DNA from 4 places in the Paenibacillus diazotrophicus genome. Region 2 is predicted to be linked to each of the others. Evidence: riboswitches for the same ligand, from Rfam matches in the RefSeq annotation. Region 2 holds a riboswitch; each other region holds the start of a gene.
What was found. A riboswitch is a leader RNA that binds a small molecule or an ion and turns the genes downstream of it on or off. The one in region 2 is predicted to bind thiamine pyrophosphate.
Positions count from the first base shown of each region.

Region 1 (5,417 bases), on a different contig from region 2:
GGATTTTCTTTTTCCTACATATGATCGGGACATTGGCGCTCGGCTTCTATCTGGTGCTGCCGTTCATTCTGAGCGGTACAGCTAAACTGTCTAATACAGCCAAAGAAGGAACGCTAAGTGCGATCGGCGGACTTAACCGGTTTGCCCAATATGGCCTGGTGATTCAGCTGTTGACAGGCGGATACATGATCTCACAGGGGGATTACACCGTAGCCTGGATGATTGTTGTCGTAGTACTGCTGCTGGCGATGTTTGCCTTGGGCGGCATTATGAGTAAGCCCTTGCGTTTGGCCGCTGCCGGCATGCGCGAGAACCGTGATGTCTCTGGCCATACCGCGAAGCTGCGCACGATGAGTCTGCTACTGATGGTTGTGCTGATCGTAATGGTGTTTTTTATGGTGTACAGACACATTATCTAAGCCTATTGAAGTGAAATAGCTCTGGCGGCTGCGGCTGTCAGGGTTATTTTTGTTGAAGTACCGGAAGACAAATTTCGTAAGGAAAGAAACCTTCTGCCAAGGCAGTGCTATGTTCACTTGTCGCTCAATCCTAGAATATGGTAATATTTAGGAGTGAATAGCAGTATATCTACACATTGGGAAGAGGTGTAGTAGTGAAATTCAGACGGAGCATGATTGTATGCCTGAGCGTGAGCCTGGCTAGTTGTTTGCTGGATACCGTCCCGGTTGCTGCTGAAGGAAGCAGAACGGATTATGAGGGACACTGGGCCCAGAAACAGATCGAAAGCTGGATTCAGCATGGTTGGCTGAAAGGCTTTGAAGACGGATCGGTCAAGCCGGATCAGGAGATTACAAGAGCCGAATTTATTACGTTAGCCAACCGGATGTGGGGCTTCACGGCCAGTAAACAGACGGAATTCAGTGATTTGCCGAATAACAATTGGGCATACAGCGAATTCGCCAAAGCCATGACAGTGGGTTACATTCAAGGATATAAAGGCAAGATTCGTCCGAACGACCTAATTACACGCCAGGAAGTGGCCGTTATTATGAGCAGGCTGTTATTTTTGGAGGATGGAGCACCCGAGGAGGTGCTGTCCACGTTCAGCGATTACAGCAGAATTGCCAGCTGGAGCAGACCTAAAGTTACGTCAATGGTAAATATCGGAGCAATGAAAGGCTACCCCGATGGCAGTTTTGGTCCGGAGCGGTCCATGACAAGAGCAGAATCGATTGCATTGATGGAAATCTTTAATTTTAAGATCGGCGGGTTGGGAGATATATATCGTTAGAAGTTAGAATGTACTGAGCCGCAGCTCAATGTTGAGGCCTCCCAATTTTATATTGTGGAACATATCCATCCCTGACTGTAGTTCAGCTGAAGCAGCACTTGAGGTGGCCAGGCATAGATAAGAAGACTGCTCTCCTAATGGATAGCAGTCTTCTTATGTTACGGATGATCCTCACAGCAGTTCCTTTGACGCAAACACATTGCTTTTTTCAAATTCCGCTTGTATGCCGGGTGGGAGCAGGCTCTGTAGCTCGTGACGGGTACACCATTTAGAATCTGAGTGCTCTTCGGAGAGTACCACGGAATTCCCATCGGTTCGGCACCAGTAGGTGATGATGACGAGTTGCCTGCCAGGATCCGTCAGAAAGGATGTGGCATATAGAAGGTTCTCTACAGTGACCGTAAGTCCGGTTTCCTCCTCAATCTCCCGCTCCAGCGCAGCCTCCAGGCCCTCCCCGAATTCAATTTTGCCGCCGGGACATTCCCAGCTGCCTGCTCCTACCGAATCTGCGGCTGCCCGCTGTACGAGCAGGATTCTGCCTTGATGCAGAATGACTCCTTTGACCGCAACGATGATGCTTCGTGCATTTCTGGTCATCTAACATATGCGCCTCCTCGTCTTAAAGATGGGTCTTTCCGCGTCATGCCGGATTCATACTTCTCTAAAGTATATCGGCCCTTCACGCCAATAACGACTGTATTTTATGTTTGGACAGCCTGGAAGTGTGGTAAGTAACATAGCGTGAAGTGATTGTATAATTAGTGACGCATAAGCCATCTTAATACGATGTGGTTACTCTAACAAAAGGTACACAGCGAAAGGAGAATGGATCATGCCAGAAAATAAACAGTCTTCCAAAACTTTGCCTCCACAGGTGCAGGACCGGCAGCCCGGTATTGAGAGTGAGATGAATCCGCGCCCGGAATTTGAAACGTCCAGCTACAAGGCGGCAGGTAAACTGCTGGGCAAGGCGGCACTCATTACGGGGGGCGACAGCGGAATAGGACGGGCGGTTGCCGTTCATTTTGCCAAGGAAGGTGCGGATGTGGTCATTTCTTATCTGAATGAGCATTCCGATGCCGAAGAGACCAAACGCCAAGTGGAGCAGGAGGGCCGGAAGTGTATTCTGATTGCCGGTGACATCGGCGTAGAAGCGTTCTGCCAGGATCTGATCAACAAGGCGGTAGAGGGACTGGGCAAGCTGGACATCCTGATCAACAATGCGGCCGAGCAGCATCCGCAGGACAAGATTGAGGATATTACTTCCGAGCAGCTGGAGCGGACGTTCCGTACGAATATTTTCTCCATGTTCTATTTGACCAAAGCAGCCATGCCGCACTTGAAAAAAGGCTCCACGATCATCAATACGACATCGATTACCGCTTATCGCGGCAGCCCGCAGCTGCTGGACTATTCGTCCACGAAAGGCGCGATTCTCAGCTTTACCCGCTCGCTGTCGATGAATCTGGCGGAAAAGGGCATTCGCGTTAATGCTGTAGCCCCGGGACCGATCTGGACACCGCTGATTCCATCTACTTTTGATGCTAAAAAGGTCAGTGAGTTCGGTGGCACTCAGCCTATGCAGCGTCCGGGGCAACCGGAAGAGCTGGCGCCGGCCTATGTCTATCTGGCTTCGGATGATTCATCCTATGTCAGCGGTCAGGTCATGCATGTCAACGGCGGAGAAATTGTCAACGGTTAGAAGCTACTAAGCGGTCAAGCGTGTGCTGGAAAATATAGTTGTAAGAGCAGGCCTATGCGGTCTGCTCTTTTTATTGTACCGGGCAAGATTAAGCTTTCCTGTAAAAGGGATAGCTTTTCTGAGGAATATTATGTTAATATGAACCACGTCAGCAACTGAATATTGCAATTGTCCCTAGGGGTGCCGTAAGGCTGAGACGAACGTGTGGTTCGGACCCTTTGAACCTGATCTGGTTAACACCAGCGTAGGAAAGCGGAGAATGAATGAACTGCAGCGAAGTTGTATCTTTTACACCCGTATTCCTGCGGAAATTTATGACTGCCTCCTATCCCGGGGGCGGTTTTTTTGCGTTACCGTTCAGTTGCCAAAAAGTGAAGCCGGAGGTGCAAAGTGGCTGAAATTCATTTGATATCGGATGGTAAGTTGGACCCCGGGCGGTTTGCCAGCCTTGCAGCAGCTGTATATCCGTACGTGGACTATATTCACCTGCGGGAAAAGCACCGCTCTGCTGTGGAACTGCTGGGTATGGCTGAGCAGCTTCTGCGTGCTGGAATCCCCGCATCCAGACTGGTCATCAATGACCGGCTGGATATTGCGCTGGCCGTCGGTGCAGGTGCTGTCCAGCTGGCCTGGCACAGCTTGCCACCCGCAGCGGCCCGCACGGCTGCCCCCGGCCTCCGGCTGGGGAGGTCGGTACACTCGGCGGCGGAAGCCGCGGAGGCGGGCAGGCAGGGGTCAGACTACTGCCTGTACGGGCATGTCTTCCCTACTGGCTGCAAGCCGGGTCAGCAGGGGCGCGGTTTGCCACTCCTGGAGGAGGTTGTGCGCAGCAGCAGCATTCCGCTGATTGCCATCGGCGGGATTGATAAGGGTAATGCTGATCAAGTAATCAGGCATGGTGCAGCTGGCATTGCGGTCATGTCCGGTATTTGTGGAGCGGAGGACCCTGTGGCCGCTGCCCATGCTTACCGTCTGGCGTTACAGGCGGTGTAGATCTGAGGTTTGGAGGCTTGTAGAGTCATGAACGTGACACGCGAAGGAGGTGAGAGGGCATGAATCTGATCATCAACGGCAAACCCGGAGAGGTTGCTGAAGACTGCCGGACCGTTGCCGATCTGTTAAGCCGGCCCGAATGGAGCTACCGGCTTGTGATCGTGGAACGGAACGGGGAGATTGTCAGCAAGGATCATTATGAGGAAGTGGTGTTATGTGACGGCGACCGGCTGGAGCTGGTGCATTTTGTAGGCGGCGGCTGAAGGCGTTACCGACTTTCTATTATCTAATTCTTAAGTTCAGAAGAATCCAGGAGGCGAGTTCATGTTAGATCCTTTAGTGATTGGTGGCATTAAGTTATCGAGCCGACTGTTCATCGGCACCGGCAAATACAGCCGCAATACGCTGATTCCCGAGGTGGTGTCATCTTCGGGCTCACAGGTGATCACGGTTGCCCTGCGCCGTGTAGACCCGGAGAGCCAGGACAATATTATCAGCCATATTCCTTCCCATATGACCCTGCTTCCAAATACTTCGGGTGCACGCACCGCTGAGGAAGCTGTGCGGATCGCCAGACTGGCCAGAGCTGCAGGCCTCGGCAATTGGGTCAAGATCGAGGTGATCAGTGATCAGAAATATTTGCTTCCGGATAACCTGGAGACCATCCGGGCTACGGAGATACTGGCTGCCGAAGGTTTCGTAGTGCTGCCCTATATGAGCCCTGACCTCTCCGCTGCGCTGCGGATGAAAGCGGCTGGAGCCGCTGCCATTATGCCGCTGGGTTCACCGATCGGTTCTAACCGGGGACTGCGCACCAAAGAGCTGCTGCGTATTCTCATCTCAGAGGTGGATCTTCCGGTGATCGTTGACGCCGGCATTGGCCGCCCGTCCGAAGCGGCTGAGGCGATGGAACTGGGTGCGTCCGCTGTGCTTCTCAACACGGCAATCGCCACCGCCCGTAATCCGCTGCTGATGGCAGAGGCCTTCCGTGAGGCGGTAGCTGCAGGCCGTAAAGCCTATTTGGCTGGACTCGGTCCGGTGGAAGAGACGGCTGTCGCGTCTTCACCTTTAACCGGATTTCTGAAATAACTCACAGGCCAAGCGAAATGGGGGAGTAACATGAGTTTTTATGAAGTGCTGACTCGTCTGGAACAATTGCCTTACGAGAGCTTATGGCAGGAGTACCGGGTAGAGGATGTGAAACGGGTACTTCGCAAAGATCGTCTGGATGAAAAAGACCTGCAGGCCCTGCTGTCTCCGGCTGCAGAAGCTTGTCTGGAGGAGATGGCTGAGCGAGCGCAGCAGTTGACCCGTGCGCATTTTGGACATGTGATGCAGATGTTCACACCGATGTATCTGGCTGATTTCTGTGTGAACCACTGTACGTATTGCAGCTTCAGCTCGATTTATGATTTTCCAAGAAAAAGATTGACTCCTGATGAGGTTAGACAAGAGGCAAAAGCGATCTCC
Region 1 covers NZ_JBGJZN010000017.1:6,062-11,478, reverse strand. The annotation lists gene ACAN54_RS29670 (hypothetical protein) at 1-419, shown strand, start outside; gene ACAN54_RS29665 (S-layer homology domain-containing protein) at 614-1,252, shown strand; gene ACAN54_RS29660 (NUDIX hydrolase) at 1,424-1,849, opposite strand; gene ACAN54_RS29655 (SDR family oxidoreductase) at 2,085-2,954, shown strand; TPP riboswitch at 3,121-3,222, shown strand; gene ACAN54_RS29650 (thiamine phosphate synthase) at 3,345-3,947, shown strand; gene thiS (sulfur carrier protein ThiS) at 4,007-4,210, shown strand; gene ACAN54_RS29640 (thiazole synthase) at 4,272-5,036, shown strand; gene thiH (2-iminoacetate synthase ThiH) at 5,067-5,417, shown strand, end outside.
Region 1: another riboswitch for thiamine pyrophosphate. It lies ahead of ACAN54_RS29650 (thiamine phosphate synthase); the one in region 2 lies ahead of ACAN54_RS04635 (ABC transporter ATP-binding protein).

Region 2 (5,417 bases):
GATTCCTCCTAAAATATATTTGAGTGATCCTTCCTTAAATTCCCCATCACAAGTTAATAAAAGCTTCTCCGGTCTTCACCTTACCATTTAGTAGACCGTTATCACTCAGCCAGTTCTGTACCTTTTCCCACGATGCAGGGTCCTGATAGCCAAACGGCTCATTCCCGGCGTCCATCAGGGGCAGCAACAGATTCAGGCTTTTGGACTCAATGCTTTTGTCGAGTGGAGCCGTAGCATCTTCGTGAGCCAGCAGAAGATCAAGCGCCTCTTGCGGGTGGTCTGCCACGAATTGTTGTCCTTTACGTGCTGCATGGATGAACTTCTGAATGTAACCTTCCGAATTCTGCAGACCCAGGTCACTAGCAACCAGGACTAGCTCATAGTAATCGGGTACACCGTAATCCTTTGGATCCAGTGAAATAACCGGATGGCCTTCCTGTTCCAGAATCAGCTCCTCGTGGTTAATGAATCCTCCTATAATTCCATCTACACGTCCGGTAGAAAGGGCAGGAATCAGGTCAAAGCCAACATCAGTTATGTTTACTGCGCCAGGATCCCCGCCATCGCTTTGGATCATTGTTTTCAGCATTGCTTCATAGAGAGGGATAGAGGAGTATCCGGCAGTTTTGCCTGCCAGGTCTTTAGGACTCTTGATCCCGCTGTCCGCAGGAACCATCAGATGATTAAGCGGATGCCGGACGATCGCAGCAACGGACTTCACCGGAATCTGCTCACCCCGTGCCATCAGCACCTGCGGCTGGTAGCTTAGGGCCAGGTCAACTTTGCCTGCGGCTACAAGCTTGAGAGCATCATTGCTGTCTGCGGGCATCTGAATATCCACAGTAAGACCTTCGTCGGCAAAATAGCCCTTCTGCTGGGCAGCGTACAGGAAGGAGTGGACAGCATTCGGATACCAGTCGAGCATAATCGTCAGCTTGTGGGGGGTCCCGCTATGATCTGCAGCTGCAGAACTGTCAGGTTCCTTAGTACTGCTATTTCCGCAGCCGGCTACCGCAACTCCCAGGCATAGAAGCAGCAATAATGGAAGCAAAGGAAGGGACCTTTTTCGAAAGGGTTGTTCAGTATGCATTAGTTTCATTGATGAATGCCTCTTTTCTGCACAATAATTTTTTCGAGCAGCACAATAAATAGAAATAGAACGATTCCGAGTGCGGATAAAAGAAATACAGCGGCGAACATTTCCGCACTCTGCAGATTCCCCGCCATCCGCCGGCTGAAATACCCGAGCCCCCGGCTTCCGCCCAGCCATTCCCCGATCGTCGCACCAATGACGCAGTAGACCATAGAGAGCTTAAGTCCGGAGAACAAAGAGGGCAGTGCAGGCGGAATCTGGATCTTACGCAGAATCTGCCAGCGGGTGGCACCTAGTGTGAGCAGCAGTTCTTTGTACACAGCACCACTTTTGCGCAGACCATCAAAGGTACCTATAACTACCGGGAAGAAGGCGGTAAGGAATACTACCGCTACCTTGCTCCACATGGTATAGCCAAACCACATAATAAAAATGGGCGACAGTGCAATCAGTGGAACGGTCTGACTGATCACCAGCAAGGGGTATAGTGCTTTTTCAAGTGGAGTGAACATGTGCATACCCGTCCCCAGCAGCATCCCGCAGGTGGCCGACAGAACAAAACCAAGCAGAACCTCCTCCAGAGTAGCGGGTAGATGCTGACCGAAGAGCAGCAGTCTCTGCTCCACAAGCGCGGCCCATATGGCTGTTGGTGCAGGGAGAATGAAAGCCGGAATCAGCTTCAACCGGGCAGCACTCTCCCAGCCGGTAAGTGTCACGAGGACTAGCACGGCAAAAGGAACATAATCACTCACAAGGGTTCTGATACTAGCGCGTCTCATGCAGCCTCCGCTCTAATTCCTCCCGCAAAGCAACAAATTGCGGTTCATAATTCATACGGTAGTGTCTGGGACGCGGCATTTCCACCCTGAATTCCTGTACACCGCCGCTAATTCCATTCATTAGATAGATCCGGTCACTGAGCAGCAGTGCCTCCTCCAGATCGTGGGTAATGAACAGAACGGTTTGTTGCAGACTGCCCCATAATTCCAGGAGCCAGCGGTGTAACTCGCGTTTGGTAATGGCATCCAAGGCTCCAAAAGGCTCATCCAGCAGCATCAGCTCATTTCCGGCAGCAAGGGTGCGCAGCATAGCTACACGCTGACGCATCCCGCCGGACAGCTCCTGCGGGTAGAGCCGCTCTTTACCTTTAAGTCCAAACCGGTCTAGCATCTCACGGATCTCCTTTATGGCTTCTGATTTGCTGCCTTTTCGCTTAAGCTCCCAGGGGAGCAGGCAGTTGTCCATCACGGTTCTCCAGGGCAGCAGCAGATCCTGCTGAGGCATATAAGCGACCTGGCCTAGTCTAGATGAAGGATCATTAGACGTCATTCCGTGAATTTTCAATTCACCTTCCGTATGCTGAAGCAATCCGGCAATGATCTTGAACAGGGTGCTTTTCCCGCAGCCGCTGGCACCGACTATGGAAATGAATTCGCCCCGCCTGACATTCATTGAGAGTTCGCTGAATACCGTAGACTGCGGTGAAGCAGAGTAGGAATAGGACAGGTTACGGATAGATATCATCTTGGTATGTATAAGCCTCCTTTCTTGTACACGCATTTGCAGCCGGATTTGTAACGATCTGAATGGGATGGAAACACAATAAAGACCCATCCGTCTCCAGAGGAGGCAAATGGGTCTGAAAGGTTCGGCAGTAGGCAAGGAGCAGTACCGCAGATCGTTTCTGTTCCACTTCCCTCCGCTGGTATGATCCAGATCAGGTTCCAAGGGTCCGAAGCTTAAAGCTTCGTCTCAGTCATAGACTCCCCTAGTGAAATAGCAGGTTAATATAATATTCGCAATTGCTAACTAATATAGCATATTCCAGAATGTTGTCAAAAGAAATAGTACTCAGCACCGCTGCAGCCCGGTTACGAAGAGGGTCAGAATTCCCTCGGTAATCTCTTTTTTGCCGGACCCGTGAAGCTTCTGTTGATAGAGGTAGAGATCAGGACTGAGGACTGCGATCAATGAAGTTGCAGCAAAATGGGGATCAATGGTTATCAGCTTGCCATCATCAGCGAGCCGCTGCAGCCGCTCGGCCATCACAGCATTCAGCCGCTGGAAAATCGGATGCTCAAACTGGGTAAGCTGTTTTTTGCCGGTAAACTCAGACTTGATCATCTGGAGCAGTTCGGCATGCTGGTCTATGAAATCCACGACCTGTTCGATACTCCTCCGCAGCCCCTCAATGGAGCTGTCTGATCCAGCCGGGACTTGAAGCTCGTGCTCCAGACTTGCAAGAAATTGTTCAGAATTGGTGGAGAGCAGGGCAGAGCAAATTTCACCTTTATCCGTAAATCTGCGGTAGAGCGACCCCTGACCCATTCCTGCCCGCTTGGCGATGCTGTACATGCTGACTGCTTCGAGACCATTATCTCTAAAAAGCTCTCGGGCGGCTTCAAGAATACGCTGTACATATGGATCCTGATAGTTCCGGGAGGATGATGGATTGGTTTGAACTGTTGGATTTGAGGACGGGCTGCTGGCGGGTTCTCTCGGGTTCATAGCAGACTCCTTTCAGAAATTCAGCATAAATTTACAGAAAACGTGAGAACTACATTGACAGAGCGGACAATTGTCCGTAGACTAAAAAATGCGATACCGGACAATTGTCCGTTTCAATATACATTATATAAATTATGCTGCGTTGCGGTCAATGAATTCCCCTTCGCAGTTCAATTCAGGAGGAGATAGAGAATGGAGCAATCGCTGAAATCGGATGCCGATTTTCGTCTGTCAAGCATTCTGGTTCCACTGCTGGCTATTATTGCCGGTGTATTCATGGTGGTGCTCGACAGTACTGCTATGAATGTAGCTTTGTCCACTCTGGTTAAGGATTTCAATACAGATTTAAATACTTTGCAATGGATTGTGACCGGCTACATGCTGGCTCAGGCCTCAGTAATCCCGTTATCCGGGTGGTTGTCTGACCGATTCGGTTCTAAGACTGTTTTTCTGACTGCGGTTATTGTATTCACTATCGGTTCTATCCTCTGTGCAACACCTAGCCGTGCAGAGTGGTTGATAGCGTTCCGGGTCCTGCAAGGTCTGGGAGGAGGATGTGTGCTCCCGGTCGGCATGGCCTATGTCTATAAGCTGGCTCCCAAGAGTAAGGTAGGCGTAGTCATGGGAATTATGGGCATTCCTGTACTGTTCGCTCCGGCAATCGGTCCGGTCCTATCCGGCTGGCTGGTGGAATATCATTCCTGGCGCTGGATCTTTCTGATTAATATTCCTATCGGAATCATCTGTCTTCTCATCGGTTCACGTAAGCTGCCGCAATCGGAACGCAGCCAGGTTCCGGGTATGGATAAGCTTGGGATGATTCTTGGGCCGCTTGCATTTGCTTCTCTTTCTTACGGGGTAAGCCAGGGAGCGGATAGCTGGACATCGGACAAAACACTGATCGGCCTATTACTGGGTACGGCAGCGTTAATTGCTTTTGTCATTGCTGAGCTCCGTTCGGATACACCTCTGCTGGAGCTGCGTATTCTGCGCTCGCTTGATTTCAGCACAGGTATATTTGTACAGTGGATCGCACAGTTCGGTTTGTATGGTGCGTTGTTCCTGCTCCCCCAGTTTCTGCAGCAGGCCCGCGGCTTCGGGGCATTCGATACCGGTCTTACCCTGCTGCCCCAGGCGATCGCTTCCGGCCTTATGATGCCCATTGCCGGGATTTTGTTCGACAAGATTGGAGTTCGCTGGCTGGTGGTCTGCGGACTTAGCCTTGTCTCGGGTGCTTTGTTCCAGTATTCTCATGTGGACCTCACCACGCAGAGCAGAGATTTGATTCTGCCGCTGATCATGTGCGGTGCAGGCATGGGTATGATGGTAATGCCTATGAATACACATCTGCTCAACAAGGCCCCAAGTCATTTGGTTAACCGGGTTACCTCTTTGACTAACTCCATGCAACAGGTAATCAACTCACTGGCTGTATCTACACTTGTAACGATCTTGACCTCAAGAGCGGCAGCACGGGGCGCCGAAATGCAAAAGGCTGCAGGTGCAGCCGGCAAGGACGCGGCCCAAGCTTCGCCCGATGCTTTGAAGCTGGCTACACAGACTGTTCTGGCCAAAGGGTTCGACGATACTTTTCACATTATGATCTTTGTTGCTCTCGGAGGTGCTGTATTGGGGTTGCTCCTACGGAGAGGGCGCAGAGGTGGGAAAGACGGTTCAAAGTCAAAAGTGCAACCAGAAATGATGCATGGTTAAATTCTGGAAGTACAGTCAGGATTAGATCTGACAATCTCCGTTCAGCATTCAGGTGCTGCGGAGATTTTTTTGTTTCTGATTCTTCTGGGGAGATTAATAAGTT
Region 2 covers NZ_JBGJZN010000001.1:1,029,823-1,035,239, reverse strand. The annotation lists gene ACAN54_RS04645 (ABC transporter substrate-binding protein) at 47-1,090, opposite strand; gene ACAN54_RS04640 (ABC transporter permease) at 1,096-1,845, opposite strand; gene ACAN54_RS04635 (ABC transporter ATP-binding protein) at 1,859-2,617, opposite strand; TPP riboswitch at 2,771-2,873, opposite strand; gene ACAN54_RS04630 (TetR/AcrR family transcriptional regulator) at 2,945-3,601, opposite strand; gene ACAN54_RS04625 (DHA2 family efflux MFS transporter permease subunit) at 3,794-5,314, shown strand.

Region 3 (5,417 bases), on a different contig from region 2:
GAGCATCTCCCCTTCAGCATTGCCCTCGAATTTGCCGACCGCTTCCGTACGCTGGAGGATGTATCCTTAAGGGATAAACAAACCTCCATTCATTGCCATGACCGCTCCTTTGATGAGGTGGAGGATTTTGTGTTCAGGAATTTAGTGAGCGGACTGGAGCCTTTTCTCGACCCTTCAGAAATCAATGGGGCTTATTTTGAGACTTTACCGTTTTTTGTGGATGAAAGAATGCTGGTTCAGGCCTTTTACGGTTTTGACGGGCAGGCGGGCCAGGAGGGTGAGATCAGTGTGGAGCAGCAGTACCGTGCTTCCCAGCTGGATGGCCTTACCGTGGAAGGCACGCCGTACATCAGTGCCAGCGATCCCGGATACATCCGGGATTACTGCGAGGAACACTGCTACAACCGCTGGGGACCGGACACTTACTATTTGACGAATGAGCAGACATTCTGCTGCCTGAGCCGGGCTGAACCTGAGCTGGCCACCCAGCTTATTAATCAGATGTATGGAGAATATTACTATGGGCTGCTGCTGAGCATATTTCATAAAATCGTTCTGCTGAAGCTGGCCAACATCCACTCTCGGCTGCGCATTAACCACGATGTGGATGAAATCGAGAACCTGATTTTTATGATTAACAAGTTCTCTGCCAAATTTTATTTTCTGGAGTTAATTTCGCAGTCCCAGGGCCGGGAGATTTTTTTCCAACTACGCAAAGTCTACGGGAACGACGCCCTGTTTGAAGAGGTCAAAATGACCTTGAATGACCTGTTTCAATACCAGGAGAAATTCCAGGCCAAGCGGCGGGACACACTGCTCATGATCCTGACGGTGTTCACCGTGGTGAGCGGTATTTATGGCATGAATCAGGTGATCGAGGACCTTAAAGGCAAGATTGATTGGAGCAAAATGCTGGAGTATTCCCCATTTGAATATCTGGCGCTGTTCGTCACCTTCACAGGAATCGCTGTCAGTATCGGCCTGAGTCTGAAACAGCTATGGAACGGAATCCGCAGCCGCCGCAGAAAAAGAAAAAGAGCCCGCTGATCTACAGCAGACTCTCCAGTTCACGGCAGGCTTCCGCATACGCAGGCGCAAGCCTGGGAAGCAGCAGTGCCGCCCGTTCATATTCTCCTCTTCTGGCATGCTGCTCAACGCCTGCGCATACATGGGCGAAGTACTGCGCTCCCAGTCCAAGGCTGCCGGATTTCAGGCTATGGGCTACCGAAGCCATCTCCGGCAGGTCACCGGCCTCCGCCGCTGCCTGCAGGGCAGCCAGCCGCAGCGGGGTATCTTCCTTGAACATATCGACAAGCGTGCGAAACAGCTGCGGCTCTTCCTCCCCGTCCATTTCCCGGATGCCGGACACTGTATCCCGATTCAATACCGGAATATAGGGCTTGGGCCCGAACCATCTGTCCAGAAGCTGCTTCAGCTTATCCAGATTCAGCGGCTTCACGGCCCAGTCATCCAGCCCCGCATGGAAAAACGCTTCCCGGCTCTCTTCTGATCCATCCCCGGTCACACCAATAATGGGAATTCTCATCCTTGTTCCCGTGGATTCCAGCTGGCGGATTCTCCGGACCGCCTCGCCGCCATTCATGCCCGGCAGCCTGCTGTCCATGAGGATAAGCCCGAAGTCTCTCTTCTGCCATGCTTCTATAGCCTGATTCCCATTATTGGCCAGTTCCACATTGGTAATGCCCAATTTTTTCAGCTGCAGCAGCAGGAGTGTGCTGTTCAGTCCATTGTCTTCAGCAACCAGCACCGGCATTGTACTGAAGCGGGCCTCCGGCAGGAGAACCTCAGCGGCATTCAGGTTGTCCTGCAGCCGGGCGGTCTTGCCCAGCGCTATCTCAAACCGGAAGGTTGATCCTTGGCCAGGCGCACTATCTACCGTGATCGCACCTCCCATCAGCTCCACCATCGACTTGCAGATCGACAACCCCAACCCCGTTCCCTCCACTGCCATCTCCGACTCTTGGCTGACTTGCGAATACGGCCGGAACAGCCCGGCTTGAGCCTTCAGCGGGATGCCAATGCCCTCGTCCCTGACTTCGAAGCACAGCCGCTGATGCTTGCCATCCTCTTCAGCCAGCCCTACACGTACCTCCACCACTCCGTCCTGTGTGAACTTAATGCTATTCCCCAGCAAATTAATGAGCACCTGAAGAATCTTGGACGAGTCTCCATTCAGTGTACTCTCAACACTGCTTGCAACCTGCCATTTCAGAGTGTTTCCGCGCTTCACTGCAGCAGGAGAGAGGAGACTTGCCGCATGTTCAAGCAGATTGCGTATGCTCAGCGGAGCCTTTTGCAGCTCCATTTTGCTGGCTTCAATCTTGGAGATATCCAGCAGATTATTGATCATCTGGAGCAGGTATTGTGCCGATTCCCGGATGACCTCCAGATGAATCCGCTGCTCATCCGTCGGGCTCTCAGCCTCCAGAAGCTCAGTCATCCCCACAATTCCGTTCATCGGCGTACGAATCTCGTGGCTTACTGTAGCGAGAAACAGGCTTTTTGCCCGGTTGGCCCGTTCCGCCTCTTCCTTCATGGCCTTAAGGCTGGCACTATTCTTGGTGAGCAACCGGTGCATCGTAATTAATTCATTGTTCATCGCAGAAAATTCAGCCAGGGCTTGTTCTTCTCTTTGCTGTCCCTGGATCACCTGGTTAGAGAGCTTCTCAATCGTCTCTCTCAGTTTCCGGATCTCTTGCTCATGGTCGGTCATTTCCTTCTCCCGCCTTCTATGTCAATTCTCCCGGAGTCACGCATCAGGAATAAGACGCCCCGCTATTTCCAGCGCCCCCTTGGCATCAGGGGCATAGCCGTCAGCACCGACTTTTTGCCATAACTCTCTGTCTATATTAAAGGGCATTCCGCCAACCATAATCTTGATGGGATTCAGTTCCGCATGTGTACGGATGGAAGCTATCAGACGCTGAACCTCCGATACATGAAAAGTCATGGTGATGGAGATGGCCAGCAGGTCGGCAGGCTGTTCCTTCAGATACCGGATCAGGCCTTCTGCAGGCATGTTGGAGCCCAGATAAAAGGTGTTCCAGCCCTCCATTTCGAAGAAATCCGCCAGCATCCGCAGTCCGATCTCATGCAGCTCCTGGCCGACTCCGACCGCAACCAGAGTCTTCTTCCCTTCCTGCGCCTGAATCCAACGCGGATAAAGCTGGGAAATGATACTCTGGGTACAGGCTGTACAGTAGTGCTCCTGAGCGACAGTAATGTGACCCAGCTGCCATAGACGGCCAATCTCATACTGGCTGCTCTGAAAAATATGCAGATATAGATCACGGATAGGCACGCCCTCATCATGGAGCCCCAGCACAAATTCTGAAGCCTTACGGCGTTCGCCGTCCAGCAGCAGCTTCAGGTACCTTTCGGCCTCCCGGAAATAGGGTTTCTCCGGTTGAAGAAAGGGCGGCAGGTTCTGCTCTTCTAGCGCATGGTGGATTCCTATATCAAGATAGCTCAGAATCAGCTCTTTTTCCGGCGTCTCTACCTGTGAAGCTACAGCTTCCTTCATCAGTCCCAGATTGATCTGCAGATCCTCAGCCGTAATTTTGTACTGTGCGAGCAGCACCTTAAGCCAGATAATATAATTAATGAATAAAAGCGGACTGTCCAGCGCCACACTTTGCGCCAGATACCGTAAATGATAGAGTGAATCCTGCTTGGTTCTTGCCATTCCGGAAGGGCCGAACCTGTGCTGCAGCTCGGGCTGCCGCTCATACTGACGTATAGTGACCTCCTCCGCCAACTGTTCCGCTAGCACCTTCAGCCGTTCTCCGGCATTTTGCTGATCAGTGTGCATAAGAGTCACTCCTTTATTAGAACAGAATTGTAAAGTATCAATTTTAATATATACAATTTGGAAAGTCCACTGTCTGGTGAGGTTTGGCAGTCCGCCAGAATCTGGGGCTGGTACTGGACAACCCCGAAGGGGACCGCTATAATACAGCGTAAGAACACAGCAACACCCATAACTTCATAGTACCAGGGGGGCTGGAATTGGCTGGCTGAGAGTGTATCCCGTTAAAGATACTGACCCTTATACCTGATCTGGATAATGCCAGCGTAGGAATCATCACCCGCATTCAGCCACTTCGGCTAAGCGGCCACCTAACGCAATTGCTGGCGTCCCGATCTTCGGGGCGCTTTTTTTGGTATGGACATCATCAGAATTAAGAAGACTGGGTAGCTGGAAGGAGAGAAGAATAGCAATGGGAGTCAAAAAAGCACTAATGCTCTGCATCAGCTGCATATTGGTTATCATCATGGCCGGGTGCGGCAGCAATACAACCAACTCCGGCGGAAATAGCACTGCACCCTCTGGAGACAGCAACGCCGCACCGGAAGCAACCGCAACCGCTGCAGAAACGGACGCGCCAAAGGAACTGACCAAGATCAAGGTCGCCCTGGACTGGACGCCGAATACTAACCATACCGGCCTCTATGCTGCCAAGGAGCTGGGTTATTACAAGGAGGAAGGCCTGGATGTAGAAATTGTACAGCCGGGTGCAGCGGGAGCCGACACGATGGTTACCTCGGGCGAAGCTGCTTTTGGCATCAGTGCCCAGGAGGCGTTCACCTTGGCCCGCCTGCAGGATGTGCCGCTCGTCTCGATCGCCGCTATCATCCAGCATAACACCTCGGGGTTTGCCGCTCCGAAGGACCGCAATATCAAGACACCAAAGGATTTCGAAGGCAAAACTTACGGCGGCTGGGGCTCTCCGGCTGAGGAAGCTGCCATGAAGGCGATCATGGACCCTGAAGGCGGCGATGTCAAAAAAGTGAAGCTGGTCAATATCGGAGAAGCCGATTTCTTCACCGCCGTAAAACGTGACATCGATTTTGCCTGGATATTCTATGCCTGGACCGGTATTGAAGCTGAACTGCGCGGTGAGCCGCTGGATATGCTGTATTTGAAGGATTACGCGCCTCAGCTGGATTATTACACCCCGGTGCTGACGACCAGCGAGAAGGAAATTGCTGAGCATCCGGAGCTGGTGAAGGCTTTCCTTGCTGCTACCTCCAAAGGCTATCAATATGCGATCGACAAGCCGGAAGAAGCTGCCGCCATCCTCTCCAAAGCTGTGCCGGATCTGGACCCTAAGCTCGTCCTGGCCAGCCAGAAGTGGCTTAGCCCGAAATATACGGACGACGCCTCCAGATGGGGAGAGCAGAAAGCCGAGGTCTGGCAGAAATACGCCGACTGGATGTACGGCCTGAAGCTGCTGGACAAGCCGCTGGATGCTGCTTCGGCGTTCACGAATGATTATCTGCCGGAGAGCAAGTAATATATATTAACCTTGCAAAGTTCACGATACAAAACCCGAAAGGATCTGATTGAGATGGCAAACACCCTGCTTAGTATTCAAGTCATTCCGAAAACTCCG
Region 3 covers NZ_JBGJZN010000004.1:250,547-255,963, reverse strand. The annotation lists gene ACAN54_RS18005 (hypothetical protein) at 1-1,047, shown strand, start outside; gene ACAN54_RS18000 (ATP-binding protein) at 1,049-2,734, opposite strand; gene ACAN54_RS17995 (cobalamin-dependent protein) at 2,771-3,832, opposite strand; TPP riboswitch at 4,007-4,119, shown strand; gene ACAN54_RS17990 (ABC transporter substrate-binding protein) at 4,242-5,318, shown strand; gene ACAN54_RS17985 (thiamine-binding protein) at 5,373-5,417, shown strand, end outside.
Region 3: another riboswitch for thiamine pyrophosphate. It lies ahead of ACAN54_RS17990 (ABC transporter substrate-binding protein); the one in region 2 lies ahead of ACAN54_RS04635 (ABC transporter ATP-binding protein).

Region 4 (5,417 bases), on a different contig from region 2:
GCTTTGCGGCGGATGGCAGTTCTGCACCGTGCGGCCAATAACAGCCTTAGTGCGGGCGAAGATCCGTTCTTTGCCATGGGAGAAGTAACGAACGACATCATTTTCATCGATAAATGTCAGATCAACAGGCAGATGATTCAGCACGGTTTCCAGCTGATGCAGAGACAACAGGCCCGTCTCGAAGCGGATAAAGCCTTGAGGTGATAAGCCTTCTTTTCCATCTTCTGTGCCTTGCGCAACTGCCCCCTCCGGCTCTGCAGCACGCTCAGGAATCCACTCCCGCTCCGGCGCAGTCAGGCAGAAGCCAATTTCATCGCTTTCGCGGGCGATTTTGACCCATTCATCTTCAGTCAGTTTATCAAGCGCCATCGGCAGCAAAATATTTTCTTCCTTAAAGATCATTTCATTTACTTCCTGGATAATGTTCGTAAGCAGAGCTCCAACCTCTGCCGCTTCCCCGTTGTACGCACTGAGCGCAGCCTTGGCTTGTTTGATCATGCCGCGGATCCCATCATCCACTCCCCACATCACTTTGGTTGGGCCATAAATACCGTATTTCTCAAGGTAAGGGAACAGCAGATTTTCTTTGCGGCTGTAGTGCTTGTCGAGATCAAGCAGCAGGCTCAGATCCTCCAGCAGCTTGAAGATCATCTCTTCGCTGTCGTTTCTTTGGAATTTATCGGCATGCAGCTGCATACGGAAGTTCACCAGCCGTTCAATCTCACGGTTCTCCAGCTTGAAGGTGTGGACGGGATGTCCCGGCTGTTCCTCCGGCTTGGCAGAACGGTGAATTTCCTGGATCGATCCTTTGAAAATGGCCGTGTGCACAGAGCACAGGCGCTGTACCTCAGTTACAGGAATCCCTTCCTCCGTCATCAGGGAATGCTCCATCGCAGAAATTTCCTCTACCGTGACATCACCTACCGCTTCTGCAAAACGCGCCTTGACTTCCTCTACACTTTTACCGGCATGCAGCTCCTTAATAATCTCCTTAAGCATGGCTTGGCGGCGTGTCTGCTGAGGAATATCCATTTCACGGTTGTTAATCAGTTCACTCATCGTTCTCTCTCCTTCTCCATTCCATCTGTTAATCTCAGCACTCTATTCAATAATCTCGAAGCCATGGCTCTGAAATGCCAGCCGGACGGTTTCGCGATCCATTTTCTTCATTGTGATTCCTTTCGACAAGGTCATGAACCGGCCCGCCGTCTGCAGCATGCCAGGCTTAGTTATATCGCGGAAACCCAGCTCAACCATAATGTCTATGGCTTCCGGATAACGGCTGACCAGCTCGAATATGGACTCATCCATGTTAAGGTGTTTGCTCATTGCACTCTCCTCCTGCAGCTTGGCATTCTACCAATTGATAACCTTTCTCAACAACAGCTTAGCATAGGGCACAGGGCCGAAGAGTGATTGCAGTCACTAAATTTTAAAGTAGTTGTAGAAGGACAAAGATAATTCATAACGTGAAGCGGATAACCTCTTATCTTCAGAAAAAAAGCTGTCCCCTTACGCCTCGCAGCGCGGGAACAGCCTTATGTGGTCCGGCTTGGGTTATAGCATTTTGCTTAGCCTGGACGAATTACGGATATCATGCGAAATACGCATACTGCAGAATTTGGGCCCGCACATGGAACAGAAGTGCGCTGTTTTGGCACCCTCGGCTGGAAGAGTCTCATCATGGTACTCCAGCGCCCGCTCCGGGTCCAGCGAAAGGTGGAACTGGTCACGCCAGCGGAACTCGAACCGCGCCTTCGACAGGGCATTGTCCCGATCCTGCGCACCTGGATGGCCTTTGGCCAGATCTGCAGCATGTGCGGCGATTTTGTAGGTAACGACTCCTTCGCGTACATCATTTTTGTTAGGCAATCCCAGGTGTTCCTTAGGCGTGACGTAGCACAGCATCGCTGTCCCGAACCAGCCGATCATCGCCGCACCAATCGCAGAAGTAATATGGTCATAACCTGGTGCAATATCCGTGGTTAAAGGACCCAGTGTATAAAAAGGGGCTTCTTGGCAGAGCTCCAGCTGCTTATCCATATTCTCCTTGATCTTGTGCATTGGCACATGTCCCGGACCTTCGACCATTACCTGAACATCGTGTTTCCAGGCGATGGCTGTCAACTCTCCAAGCGTCTCCAGTTCAGCGAACTGTGCCTCGTCATTGGCATCGGCAATGGAGCCCGGACGCAGTCCGTCCCCCAGGGAGAAGGCCACATCATAAGTCTTCATAATCTCGCAAATCTCTTCAAAATGTGTATATAAAAAGTTCTCTTGTTGATGTGCAAGGCACCAGGCCGCCATAATAGAGCCGCCACGTGAGACAATTCCGGTCGTTCTTCCGGCAGTAAGCGGAATATAACGCTTCAGCACCCCGGCATGAATGGTGAAGTAATCCACACCCTGCTCCGCCTGTTCGATCAGCGTGTCCCGGTACAACTCCCAGGTCAGATCCTCGGCGATTCCTTTTACTTTCTCCAGTGCCTGATAAATGGGTACGGTGCCGATCGGTACCGGTGAATTGCGGATAATCCATTCGCGGGTGGCATGAATTTTCGCACCGGTAGATAGATCCATAATCGTATCCGCACCCCAGCGGGTAGCCCATCTCATCTTCTCCACTTCCTCTTCAATGGAAGAAGAGACAGCGGAATTCCCGATGTTCGCGTTGATCTTAACCAGGAAGTTACGGCCTATGATCATTGGTTCACTCTCGGGATGGTTGATATTGGCCGGGATAATCGCGCGGCCGGCAGCGACCTCATCCCTTACAAATTCAGGCCGTGTATTCTCCCGAATCGCGATATACTCCATTTCCGGTGTAATCATCCCCAGCCGTGCATAGTGGAGCTGGGTGACATTACAGCCCTTACGTGCTCTTAAGGGATTCCGCCGCAAGCCGGTGAACCCTTCCGCCGACGTTCCGTCTGCAGCCAATCCGTAATCTCCAGGTTGAACGGCTCTCCCGGCGTATTCCTCTGAATCCCCACGTTCCACAATCCAGCTTAAGCGGTGCGCCGGCAGGCCCTTACGTACATCGGTCTGTGCAGCAGCATCCGTGTAAATCCCACTAGTATCATAGACACGCAGCGGCTCATTATCCTCTTCCCCCGCAACCCCTTCGGTACGGCTGAGACGGATCTCACGCATCGGAACCTGAATATCCGGGCGCGAGCCCTCTACATACACCTTACGGCTTGCGGGGAATCCCGAAAGATCGACTTGTTCCTTTTTTGATGAATCTGACATTCTTATCTCCTCCTCAACGCTCTGTGAGCCATTTTAGATAAGATCAGCACGCAGCAAAAAGCCGCTCCACCTGGAGCGGCTTTATTCACGAACAGCCAATAAGGCTGTGCTCAAAAAAGGTCCGGCTCCACTTTCCTACGCTGGTATGATCCAGATCAGGTTCAAGGGTCCGGGAATTCAATTTCCCCGTCTCAGCCCATTCAGGCTCCCCTAGTGGGTATCTATCTAATTAAATACAATCTACGCTAGCAGGTATTTATTGTCAACCAAAAATTCGCTTAGTCCGCTCCGTTACTTATCCAGCGTTTCGCTCCAATCATGCACCATAGTGCCTTCCAGATACTTCTCAGCATCCATAGCGGCCATACAGCCGGTTCCTGCAGCCGAAATCGCCTGCCGGTAACGCGTATCCTGAACATCCCCACAAGCGAATACGCCTGGAATGTTAGTTTCTGTTGTTCCTGGATTCACCACGATGTAGCCGTTGGCATCTGTAGTAATCTGACCGCCGAGGAATGCCGTATTCGGTGTGTGGCCGATAGCAACAAATACGCCATCTGCTTCCACGAGCTCCTCAAGACCCGTATCATTATTGCGGACCGTTAGTCCCTTCACCCCGGTATCCCCGACGGTAACTTCAAGCGGCGTGCGGTTCAGTGCCCAGGCCACCTTGCTGTTCTCACGCGCCCTGTCCTGCATAATCTTCGAGGCGCGCAGCTCCGGACGGCGGTGGACCAGGGTTACGCTGGAAGCGAATCGAGTGAGAAAGCTGGCTTCCTCCATCGCGGAGTCGCCGCCGCCGACCACAACAATCTTTTTGCCGCGGAAGAAGAATCCATCGCAGGTTGCACAGGTACTAACCCCGCGTCCGACATTCTCCTGCTCTCCCGGTATGCCGAGGTACCTTGCGGAAGCACCGGTTGATATAATCACCGACTCTGCTTCCAGCACACCCAGTCCATCTACGGTTACTTTGAAGGGGCGCTGCGAGAAATCCACAGCATCCACCCAGCCGTTCTTAAATTGAGCCCCAAAGCGTTCAGCCTGCTTACGCATGTTATCCATCAGATCCGGACCTAAAATACCTTCTGGAAAACCTGGAAAGTTCTCTACCTCTGTCGTCGTAGTCAATTGTCCTCCTGGCTGCAATCCTTCAATAACAAGGGGGCTGAGGTTGGCACGTGCCAGATAAATCGCAGCAGTCAATCCTGCCGGACCTGTTCCGATTACAATTGTTTTGTACATTAGCAAGTCCTCCTTAGGGTCAGATATTTTCCGTAAATGGCGGCAAAACGTCTGCTGCCGCCCCATCCTGCGTTAACCCGCATGCTTGATCAATACGCCGGGCATACCGGCTTACCGTCGAGACGGAAACGCCGTAGCGCTGGGCAGCCTCACGGTAGGTAACCGGATGACCATGCAGTTTGGCGGTTAAATACTCCAGAGCTGCACACCAGCCCTCCGCATGCCGGAACAAAGGAACATCCGGGTAGAGGCGGGCTATGAAATGCTTCCAGAGGAGCTCGGCATCCTTCTTCTGCGCAGTATCAAATCTGCGGTCCTGCACAGCAGCCATATGATCCAAAATCCGTTGCCAGTCCTCTTTCCACTCTGGCGGTCCTTTATGGCCTGACACAACAGAGTCCTGCACAGCCCTCTGGATTCCGCCTTCCTCCGAACTGCCGCCGATCAGACGCTGCAGACTGAGAAGCGCAGCCTCCTGAAGCGGTTCTTGCTCCGATACTGTCTTCAATACTTCAGACATTTCATCATCTTCAATCCAGTGGAGCGCTTCGGTCACCTGAAGCTTCGTATTGGCATCACCATAACGCAGCGCCCAGAAGAATGATGCACGCAGCAACGGATTATTCTGCAGTTCCTCAGTGAAGCTGTCCGTATTGTTCTTCCACTGCTTCAACTGTTCCTGAAAGGGCAGCTGATAATTATAGCTTATCTGAGACAGTTGCCGGCCCTCTGCTTGTGCCAGCTGCATCTGGGACAGGAAAAATTTCGGAACTGCTGATTCCGGGTCCAGTCTGGCGGCCATTTGCCAGCAGCGTATAGCCTCATTATGGAGCCCGCTGTTGCTGGCCGCGGCCGCGCAATAATGGTATAAACCGGCATCACCGCCGACCTCTTCATCCTTCAGCAGACGGCGAAAATGT
Region 4 covers NZ_JBGJZN010000011.1:24,218-29,634, reverse strand. The annotation lists gene ACAN54_RS27745 (DUF438 domain-containing protein) at 1-1,059, opposite strand, end outside; gene ACAN54_RS27740 (DUF1858 domain-containing protein) at 1,102-1,329, opposite strand; gene thiC (phosphomethylpyrimidine synthase ThiC) at 1,558-3,252, opposite strand; TPP riboswitch at 3,368-3,474, opposite strand; gene trxB (thioredoxin-disulfide reductase) at 3,544-4,497, opposite strand; gene ACAN54_RS27725 (tetratricopeptide repeat protein) at 4,517-5,417, opposite strand, start outside.
Region 4: another riboswitch for thiamine pyrophosphate. It lies ahead of thiC (phosphomethylpyrimidine synthase ThiC); the one in region 2 lies ahead of ACAN54_RS04635 (ABC transporter ATP-binding protein).